Regions from separate parts of the Streptomyces sp. CNT372 genome, predicted to be linked through region 2. Evidence: riboswitches for the same ligand, from Rfam matches in the RefSeq annotation. Region 2 holds a riboswitch; the other holds the start of a gene.
What was found. Region 2 has a riboswitch for cobalamin ahead of C593_RS0121480 (energy-coupling factor ABC transporter permease). Riboswitches for the same ligand answer to the same signal wherever they lie in the genome.
Positions count from the first base shown of each region.

Region 1: it holds a riboswitch for cobalamin, as region 2 does, so the genes downstream of both, C593_RS0101590 (ribonucleoside-diphosphate reductase subunit alpha) here and C593_RS0121480 (energy-coupling factor ABC transporter permease) in region 2, are expected to answer to the same signal.

Region 1 covers NZ_KB897776.1:375,133-380,367, reverse strand. The annotation lists gene C593_RS0101590 (ribonucleoside-diphosphate reductase subunit alpha) at 1-2,366, opposite strand, end outside; cobalamin riboswitch at 2,503-2,624, opposite strand; gene C593_RS0101585 (Uma2 family endonuclease) at 2,787-3,365, shown strand; gene C593_RS0101580 (YbdD/YjiX family protein) at 3,434-3,664, opposite strand; gene C593_RS0101575 (carbon starvation CstA family protein) at 3,661-5,235, opposite strand, start outside.
Region 2 covers NZ_KB897786.1:1,825-7,059, reverse strand. The annotation lists gene C593_RS0121500 (hypothetical protein) at 1-520, opposite strand, end outside; gene C593_RS30155 (ATP-binding cassette domain-containing protein) at 759-1,604, opposite strand; gene cbiQ (cobalt ECF transporter T component CbiQ) at 1,601-2,350, opposite strand; gene C593_RS0121485 (energy-coupling factor ABC transporter substrate-binding protein) at 2,357-2,791, opposite strand; gene C593_RS0121480 (energy-coupling factor ABC transporter permease) at 2,788-3,489, opposite strand; cobalamin riboswitch at 3,519-3,743, opposite strand; gene C593_RS0121475 (PTS sugar transporter subunit IIA domain-containing protein) at 3,845-4,231, opposite strand; gene dhaL (dihydroxyacetone kinase subunit DhaL) at 4,342-4,983, opposite strand; gene dhaK (dihydroxyacetone kinase subunit DhaK) at 5,123-5,235, opposite strand, start outside.

The DNA of each region.
Region 1 (5,235 bases), on a different contig from region 2:
TGGCACGCCTCGCAGGACTCGGGGTTCTCCAGGGAGCAGGCCACGGCGTCCTCCGGGGTCGCCTGCACGGGCACCGGGATCGGGGCGGCCGCCGGGGCGCCGGACGCGGCGCGGGCGATCCGGGTGGCCGGACGGGAGCGCAGGTAGTACGTCGTCTTCAGGCCCTGCTTCCAGGCGTACGCGTACATCGAGGAGAGCTTCCCGATGGTCGGCGTCTCCAGGAACAGGTTGAGCGACTGGCTCTGGTCGAGGAACGGCGTGCGGGCGGCCGCCATGTCGATCAGACCGCGCTGCGGGATCTCCCACGCCGTGCGGTACAGCGCGCGGACGTCCTCCGGGACCCAGGTGAAGCCCTGGACCGAGCCGTTGGAGTCGCGCAGCGCCTCGCGGGTCTGCGCGTCCCACACGCCGAGCTTCTTCAGGTCCTGCACCAGGTAGGAGTTGACCTGGAGGAACTCGCCGGAGAGGGTCTCGCGCTTGAACAGGTTGGAGACCTGGGGCTCGATGCACTCGTAGACGCCGGCGATGGAGGCGATCGTCGCGGTCGGCGCGATGGCCAGCAGCAGCGAGTTGCGCATGCCGGTCGCCGCGACCCGGGTGCGCAGGGCGGCCCAGCGCTCGGGCCAGGTCAGCTCCGCGTCGTAGTGGTCCGGGTGCAGCACACCGCGGGCGGTGCGGGTCTCGGCCCAGGCGGGCAGCGCGCCGTTGCGCTCGGCGAGGTCGCAGGACGCCTCGTACGCGGCGAGCATGATCCGCTCGGCGATCTTCGTGGAGAGGGCCTTCGCCTCGGGCGAGTCGAAGGGCAGGCGCAGCTTGAAGAAGACGTCCTGGAGGCCCATGGCGCCCAGACCCACCGGGCGCCAGCGGGAGTTGGAGCGCCCCGCCTGCTCGGTCGGGTAGAAGTTGATGTCCACCACGCGGTCCAGGAAGGTGACCGCGGTGCGCACGGTCTCGTCCAGCCGCTCCCAGTCGATGTCGCCGGTGGCGGTGTCCACGAACGCGCCCAGGTTCACCGAACCGAGGTTGCACACGGCGGTCTCACCGTCGTCGGTGACCTCCAGGATCTCCGTGCAGAGGTTCGAGGAGTGGACGACGCGGCCGGGCTCGGCGGTCTGGTTGGCGGTGCGGTTGGAGGCGTCCTTGAAGGTCATCCAGCCGTTGCCTGTCTGCGCGAGGGTGCGCATCATGCGGCCGTACAGCTCCCGGGCGGGGAGGGTCTTGCGGGCCAGTCCGGCCGCCTCGGCCCTGCGGTAGGCGGCGTCGAACTCCGCGCCCCAGAGGTCGACCAGTTCGGGCGTGTCGGCGGGGGAGAACAGCGACCAGTCGGCGTCCGCCTCGACCCGGCGCATGAACTCGTCCGGGATCCAGTGCGCGAGGTTGAGGTTGTGGGTGCGGCGGGCGTCCTCGCCGGTGTTGTCGCGGAGCTCCAGGAACTCCTCGATGTCCGCGTGCCATGTCTCCAGGTAGATCGCGGCCGCGCCCTTGCGCCGGCCGCCCTGGTTCACGGCGGCGACCGAGGCGTCCAGGGTCTTCAGGAAGGGGACGATGCCGTTGGAGTGGCCGTTGGTGCCGCGGATGAGCGAACCGCGGGCGCGGATGCGGGAGTACGACAGACCGATGCCGCCCGCGTGCTTCGACAGCCGTGCGACCTGGTGGTAGCGGTCGTAGATGGAGTCCAGCTCGTCCAGCGGGGAGTCCAGCAGATAGCAGGAGGACATCTGCGGGTGCCGGGTGCCGGAGTTGAAGAGGGTGGGGGAGGAGGGGAGGTAGTCGAGCCGGCTCATCAGGCGGTAGAGCGCGGCCACTTCCTCCAGGGCCCGCACCGACTCGTCCTCGGCGAGGCCGGCGGCGACGCGGAGCATGAAGTGCTGGGGGGTCTCGATCACGTTCCGGGTGATCGGGTGGCGCAGCAGGTAGCGGCTGTAGAGGGTGCGCAGACCGAAGTAGCCGAAGCGGTCGTCGGCCCCGGTGTCGATCAGCGCGTCGAGCCGGGTGGCGTGCGTGGTGGTGAACGCGGCGGTCCGGTCGGCGATCAGGCCCTCGCGGTGGCCCACGGCGACGGAGGCGGAGAACGACACGGCGCCCTCGCCCGCTGCCTCTTCCGCGATGGTGATCGTGAGCAGACGGGCCGCGAGCCGGGAGTACGCCGGGTCCTCGGAGATCAGCCCGGCGGCCGCGTCGGTGGCGAGGGAGCGCAACTCCGCCTCGTCCGACCCGGCGTGCCGGCCGCGCAGCGCGGCGGCGGCGACCCGGCCGGGGTCGGTGTCGGGCAGGTCGGCCGTCAGTTCGGTCAGGGTCCGCAGCAGTGCGGTACCGGGGCCGTCTTGCTGGACGGCTGAAACCGGATCGGCGGGCGCGATGGTCACAGTGGTGCTCTCCCTCGCTCGGCTCGGGGCCGGCGGGAGGGGGCGGCCGCGCGCACGGGCCCACGGAAACGGGCACCGGCGTGCACGGCGTCCACCGGCCCAACCGCGAGGCCCGGACGTCTGGCGCCCGGGTCGGTCGACCGGGCGGCGGTCGGCAGGTCCTCGGACTCGCGGGCAGCGCGCAGCACACCGCTCACCGTTGCGGGACAGTCCCGGATTCGCACCGGATTCCCCTGCGTCGACAGCGAGACGAGCATACATGTGGGGGCGGCTCGATGACTCACCCCCCACATGTTGTGTCTCCGTGTCGCAAGTGACGGGAAGCGAACGGCCCGCCCGCCCCGCGGACGACCCTGCGGACGGCCCCGCGGACGGTACCCGGCGCCGCTATCGTGGTCCTTGAAGGGAGGGTCCACGACCGTGACCACCGACCGCCCGCACCTGGACTCCGACGAATTCGACGAGGCCTTCCGGATACTGGCCCGCACGACCGAGGGCGTGCGCCTGGAACTCATCGACGGAAAGCTCAGGAGCAAAGCAGTGCCGGACGGGGACCACGGGCGCATCATCGAGTGGCTGACGCGTATCTGCATGCAGGCGCGGCCGGAGCTCTGGCTCTACCCCGACCAGGGGCTCAAGATGCAGGAGTACCGCAAGGGCAGGGCCCGCCCGGACGGCTCCCTGGCGCCGAGCGGAGCCTTCGTCGGGCAGGGCGAGTGGGCGGACCCGGACCAGGTGCTGATGGTCGTCGAGGTCACCTCGTACGATGCGGACACCGACGGACGCGTCCGGGTGGAGAAGCCCCGTGCCTATGCCCGGACCGGCATCCCGCTCTTCCTGCTGATCGACCGGGACAGCTGCGAGGTCACGGTGTACAGCCGCCCCGACGGCGTGCGGTACGAGAACGCCCGCACGGTGCCGTTCGGCAAGGACCTCGAACTGCCCGCGCCGGTGGACATCACCCTGGCCACCGAGCAGCTCAAGGACTGGGTGCACTGATCCGACGGCGAAGGGCCGCCGCTCCTCGTGGAGCGGCGGCCCTTCGTGGTGTGCGGGCGGGGCGGGGGTCAGCAGCAGCGGAAGCCGTTGCGGGGGTCCGCCTCCCGTTCGTCCATGCGGGCGCGTTCGAAGGCGCGGCGGGACATCACGGGGGCCGCGGGGTCGTGGGAGCGGGTGTGGGCGACGTAGCGGTCGTAGACCGTCTCGCCCGACACCTCGCGCACGTACCAGCGGATCCAGGCCACCGCGCGCCGCAGCCGGCCCCGGGTGTCCGTGCTCGTGCCCGCCGCGGCCGTCACGGCCGGCCGCTTCCGGTGGTCTCGTTCTCCGAGGAGGCCGCGGGGGCCGGCACGCCCGCGCCCACCGCGGCGAGTTCGGCCTTCTCCCGCGCGGTCGGGAACAGCCCGTCGGGTGCGACGATCTTCGACTTGACGTACGGGGTCTCGGCGAGGCGCACGCCGTCCGGGTCGCTGATGGCCTTCCAGCAGACCCGGCCCGCGTCGGCCAGCACGATCACGATGAGCACGGCGAACAGCGCGCAGAGCACCCCGTCCACGGTGGAGTTGGTGACGATGGTGTGCATGTCGTCCATCGACTTCGCCGGGGCGAGGACCTCGCCCGACTCGATGCCGGCCTGGTACTTGTCGCGCTGGGCGAAGAAGCCCACCTTCGGGTCGCTGGAGAAGATCTTCTGCCAGCTCGCGGTGAGGGTGACCGTCACGTCCCAGGCGAGCGGCACCGCCGTCACCCACGCCCACTTCAGGCGGCCGGACTTGACCAGCAGGGTGGTGCAGACCGCGAGGGCGACCGCCGCCAGCAGCTGGTTGGCGATGCCGAACAGCGGGAAGAGCTGGTTGATGCCGCCGAGCGGGTCGTGCACGCCGACCCAGAGGAAGTAGCCCCAGCCGCCGACCACCACCGCGCTGGCGAACCAGACGCCGGGCTTCCAGCTCACCTGCTTCATCGGCTTGTAGACGTTGCCCAGCATGTCCTGGAGCATGAACCGGCCCACCCGGGTGCCCGCGTCGACCGTGGTCAGGATGAACAGGGCCTCGAACATGATCGCGAAGTGGTACCAGAACGCCTTCATGCCCGCGCCGCCGATCACCGCGGCGAAGATCTCCGACATACCGAGCGCGAAGGTCGGCGCGCCACCCGTGCGGGAGAGCAGGCTCGCCTCCTCGACGTCCTTGGCGGCCTGCGCCAGCAGATCCGGTGAGACGGTGAAGCCGAAGTTGGCGACGGCCTGGGAGGCGGAGTCCACGGTCGTGCCGATGACCCCGGCGGGGGAGTTGATCGCGAAGTAGAGCCCCGGGTCGAGGATGCTCGCGCAGATCATGGCCATGATGGCGACGAAGGACTCGGTCAGCATCGCGCCGTAGCCGATCATCCGGACCTGGGTCTCCTTCTGGATCATCTTCGGGGTGGTGCCCGAGGAGACCAGGGAGTGGAAGCCGGAGAGCGCGCCGCAGGCGATGGTGATGAAGACGAACGGGAACAGCGACCCGGAGAAGACCGGCCCCTGCCCGTTGCTCGCGAAGTCCGTGATCGACGGCATCTTGAGCACCGGCGTCGCGACGATCACGCCCACCGCGAGCAGCACGATGGTGCCGATCTTCATGAAGGTGGAGAGGTAGTCGCGCGGCGCGAGCAGCAGCCAGACCGGCAGCACCGACGCGAAGAAGCCGTAGGCCACCATCCAGATGACGAGGGTGCCCGGCTCCAGGGTGAAGAAGTCGGCGAGGGAGGAGTCCGCGACCCAGCCGCCCGCGACGATCGCCAGCAGCAGCAGGGCGACGCCGATGACGGACACTTCGGAGACCTTGCCCGGCCGCAGGGTGCGCAGGTAGACGCCCATGAACAGGGCGAT
Region 2 (5,235 bases):
GGGCGGGCCCGAGGCCGGAGAGGCTGCCGCCGGTTCCCGCCTTGACGCCGCCGCCGGGCTTCACCTCCTCGGCGGGCCACTCCTTGCCGCCCGGTGTCCGCTCCTCGTGACCGGGGCTCGGCCGCGGAGAGGGGTGGGCGGAGCCCGCCTCGATGGTGAGGGTGGCGCGTCCCTTCTCGCCGTCGCAGTCGAAGACGACCTCGTACTGCGCACCCGGCTCGGCATCCCGGTAGATCCGGGCGTGGCCGGGGTGCCCGTCCTTCACCGTGACGGTGTCGAACACCGGCGCGGTGACGGTGACCTCGACCTTCTCGCACTCGGAGGCCGTCACGGTCACCGTGGCGCCGGGCGCGGCCTTGGCGGGGGAGACGCTGTACGCGAACGAGGTGATGCCGGGGGCCTCGTCCGTGTCCCCGGCGGGCGCCGCGTGCGCGGGCGCGGCGCCCGCGAGGACGGCGAGGGAGGCGAGGGCGGCCGGCAGGGCCGCGCCGAGTGCGGCAGCGGCCCGGATCGTGCTCATGCTCGTGCGCATGGTCGGTCTCCGGTTCCCGAGGAGCAGTCGCGGAGGGGTCCACAGCGGGGAGGGTGCGCCTCGACGGCACCGACGCTAGGAGCGGCCGGGGGCGACTGCCACTTCAGGGGGGCCGATGGGCACGCGCGGCGGGTCGTGCCGGGTCCGGGGTGGGTTCCCGGCACGTCGGCGGTGCCGGGAACCCGCCCCGGCGGGGAGGGGAGCCGGTCCGGGGCCCATCGGCCTGCTACCCCGAGCGGCCCGGGGACGGGTCCGGGTGCAGCACGGCCAGGTCCTCCGCCGTGAGCGGCACCGGGTCGCCCGCGCCCAGCAGGCCGTGCGCCCGCAGCAACGCCCCGACCGCCGTGCCCCACGGGCTGCGCAACCGGGCCGCGTCGAGCAGGGCCCGGTCGGTGAGGAGTTCGGCCACCGGCCCGGTCCGCAGCCCGTCCGGGGCCAGGACCGCCGCGTCGTCCGCCCAGCGCAGCGCCAGGTCCACATCGTGCGTGGCCATCACCACCGTCGTCCCGGTCTCCCGGAGCCGCGCCAGCGCATCGAGCAGCCGCTCCTGGCCGTGCGGGTCGAGACCCGCCGTGGGCTCGTCCAGGATCAGCACCCGCGGGCGCATCGCCACGGCTCCCGCGATCGCCGCCCGCTTGCGCTGCCCGTACGAGAGCAGATGGGTCGGACGGTCCCGCAGCGCCGTGATGTCCAGCGCGGCGAGCGCCTCGTCGACGCGGGCCCGGACCTCCTCCTCGGGCAGCCGGAGGTTCATCGGACCGAAGGAGACGTCCTGTTCGACGGAGGCCGCGAACAACTGGTCGTCCGGGTCCTGCACGACGAGCTGCACGGTGGTGCGCAGCCGGGTCAGCCCGGCCCGGTCGTAGGAGACCGGCTCGTCCGCCAGCAGCAGCCGCCCCGCGTCCGGGCGCAGGCCGCCGCTGAGCAGCCGCAGCAGGGTGGTCTTGCCGCTGCCGTTGCGGCCGAGGAGTGCCGTGGCCCGGCCCTCGGCGAGTGCCAGGTCCACCCCGTCCAGCACGACGGGGCCGTCCTCGTAGGCGTAGCGGGCACCGGACAGGCGGACGACGGTCACAGGACGAACCTTTCGAGCAGGAGGGTGGCCAGGACGATTCCGGCCAGCAGCGCGGCCACCTTGCCGAGGAACGGCCGCGAGACCTCCGCCTGCGGCACCAGGACCCGCAGTGTCCCGTCGTAGCCGCGCCCTGCGAGACCGGACTGGAGCCGGGAGGCGCGGTCGAAGGCCCGTACGAACGCGGTCGCGCCGAGCCCGGCGAGGGAACGCCAGGCGGCCGCCCGGCCGGTGTGCCCGAGCCGCGCGGCCTGCGCCTGGCGGACCCGGCTCACCGAGTCGAGCAGCAGGAAGGTGATGCGGTACATCACCAGGGCCACGTCCACCACGGCCGCGGGCACCCCGGCGCGCACCAGCCGCGGCAGCACGTCCGACACCGGGGTGGTGAACGCGAACAGCAGCACCCCCAGGGAGGCGGCACAGGTGCGCAGCAGCAACTGGCCCGCCTGGAGGGGCCCGTCGGGCGCCAGGGAGACCGGCCCGCCGGGCCCGCCGACGGCGAACAGCAGCGGAATCGCGCCCGTGACGCAGAAACCGAGGGGAATCCGGAAGGCCCGCCAGAGCTGCCTGCCCGCGACACCCGCCGGGCCCAGCAGCACGGCGAGGGTCGCGGCGGCGACGAGCACGGCGCCGGGCCAGGGCGGCAGGCACACGGCCGTCACCGTCAGGCCCAGCCCCAGCACGGCCTTCTCGCCGGGGTGACGGCGGCGCCAGCGACTGCTGTGCGCCGCCGCGTCGATCGGCAGCACCGGCGGTCAGGCGGACCCGGCCGTGGTCCCGGCACCCGCCGCGGACCCGGGCTCCCCCGACCCGGGCCCCCCGGACCCGGACGCCTTTGAGCCGGACTCGGCGGCTTCGGGCTCCGACGGCTCCGGGGCGTCCGCCGCCGCGCGCGCCGCGCCCTGGCGGCGGCCCCGGTGCACGCCGAAGTAGTACGCCACGACCCCGGCGCCGATCGCGGCCTGGAGCGCGAACAGGGCCGACTCCACCTCGCCCGACGGCGGTTCGTACAGGGGCGAGAACCAGGGCTCGTAGTCGGGCGCGATCTCGGTGATCGCCGTCTCGGCCTCCGCGTCCGCCCCTGCGAACGGCTCCTCCCTGTGGTCGCCGAGCCCGAAGGCCAGCGGCAGCACGGCCAGGACGACCACGACCAGGACGAGCAGGAAGTTGATCTTCGCGTTGCGGCTCATCGGACCACGGCCTCCTTCTTCCTCGACCCGCCCACGCTGCTCACCAGCACGCCGAGACGAGTCAGTTCACCCTTGCTGGACTTCACCAGCAGACGCATCACCAGCACGGTCAGCAGCCCCTCGCTGACGGCCAGCGGGATCTGCGTCACGGCGAAGATGCCCCCGAACTTCGCCAGCGACCCGGCGATACCGCTGCCCGGGTCCGGGAAGGCCAGCGCGAGCTGGACGCTGGTCACGCAGTACGTCGACAGGTCGGCGACGAACGCGGCGAAGAAGACGGCGACCATCAGCGGCGCGTCGTACCGGCGCAGCAGCCGGAAGACGGCGTAGCCGGCCCATGGCCCGATGATCGCCATGGAGAAGATGTTCGCGCCGAGGGTGGTCAGGCCGCCGTGCGCGAGCAGCAGCGCCTGGAACAGCAGGGTGATGGTGCCCAGGACCGCCATCACCGGCGGCCGGAACAGGATGGCACCGAGTCCGGTACCGGTCGGATGGGAGCAACTGCCCGTCACCGAGGGGATCTTCAGAGCGGACAGGACGAACGTGAACGCACCGGACGCACCGAGCAGAAGCGTCGACTCGGGATGCGCCTTGACCTCGCGGGTCAGCGCGCGGACGCCGTGGACGACGAACGGGGCGGACGCGGCACCCCACGCGACCGCGTGCAAGGGGGGCAGATACCCCTCGGCTATATGCATGATCGGGAGACCCTCTCCAGCACCTCGTGGATGGACAACGCACCCTGGCCGGTCTCCTGGCTGACGGGAGAGGGCCGGAAGTCGCCTTCCGGACACGCCGAAGCCGCCCGACCCCGCCTTCCCAGGAACCGCGGTCTCCCGCGGTGTCCCAGTGGCTCCCCGCACGGGGGTGGGGCCGGACATCCCGATCACAGTGGCGAGGGCCGCACCGGTACCGCACCGGTTTCCCGAACACCAAGGCAGCGCGACATTAGTCCTCCGGCCTGCGCCCTCACAACCCGCGCACGGGTGCGTCCCACGTCACGGACCGGTGGGCCGGACGCCCCCTCGGGCCGTGGCCCCGCCCGGGCCTCGGTCACTCCTTGCGGTACGCGTACGCCTCCCCGGCCGCGGCGGCCACCGCGTCCGCGTCGCCGCCCGCCGACGCCGTCACGACGGCGGCGACCGCGCCCTCCACGAAAGGCGCGTCCACCAGCCGTGTCCCCTCGGGCAGTTCGTCTCCTTCCGCGAGGAGGGCCTTGACCGTCAGCACCGCGCTGCCCAGGTCGACGAAGACCGCCACGCCCGCGCCCCGGTCCACGCTCCGGGCCGCGTCCGCGATCAGCTCGGCGCTGGTGCCGAGGCCGCCGTCCGGGGCGCCGCCGGCGGCCGCGACGGGAGCGGTGTCCCCGCCCCCGGCCAGCCCGCGGGCCAGTTCGGCGACGGACGCGGCGACGGCGGCGCTGTGGGAGACGAGCACGATGCCGACGGGGGCGGGGACGGCGTCCGGTCCGGGCCTGTCGCCGGGGGCGGAGTCCGGCCGGGACCGGTCGGCGGGGGTGCTGCCGGGTCCGGGCCGGTCGCCGGGGCTGCTCACGACGCGTCCCCCTCGGCGTCGGGCCCGGTCGGCTGCTCGGCGGCGCGGGCCAGGGCCGCGATCAGCAGCGCGGAGGAGGTCGCGCCCGGGTCCTGGTGGCCGATGCTGCGTTCACCTAGGTAGCTCGCCCGGCCCTTGCGTGCCTGGAGCGGCACGGTCGCCACGGCGCCCTCCTGCGCCGCGGTCGCCGCCGCTGCGAAGGAGTCCACGGAGTCCGTGAGCGCGTCGACCGCCGGCCCCAGGGCGTCCAGCATCGTCTTGTCGCCCGCCGCCGCGCCGCCCAGCTGCGCCACCGCCGCGACACCCGTGCGCAGGGCCTCGGCCAGTTCGCCGGGCGTGATCTCCGCGGCCTCGCCGAGGGTCTTGCCGGTGCGGCGCAGCAGCGTCCCGTACAGCGGTCCGGAGGCGCCGCCGACGGAGGAGATGAGCTGCCGCCCGGCGAGTGCGAGGACCGCCCCCGGGGTGGCCGGCGGCTCCTTGTCCAGCTCGGCTGTCACGGCGGCGAAGCCCCGTTTGAGGTTGCTGCCGTGGTCGGCGTCGCCGATCGCCGAGTCCAGCTCGGTCAGACGGTCCGCCTCCCGGTCCACGGCCGCCGCGGCGAGGGTCAGCCAGCGCCGGAAGAACGCGGTGTCGAGCACGGTGACTCCCTGTTCCTGTTGATTCATTGATCCACTGACTCCACTGACTTGACGGGCTCCACTGGCTCCACTGGCTCATGGACTCATGGACTCATGGGTGAACGGCTGCCCTCGCGGCGGCCCGGCGTCGGCGGGCCGGTCAGCGGCCCCACCGCAGCCCGGGCGTGGCGACGGGCGCGTCCCACAGCCGGACCAGTTCCTCGTCCGCCTCGCACAGCGTCACCGAGCAGCCCGCCATGTCGAGCGAGGTCA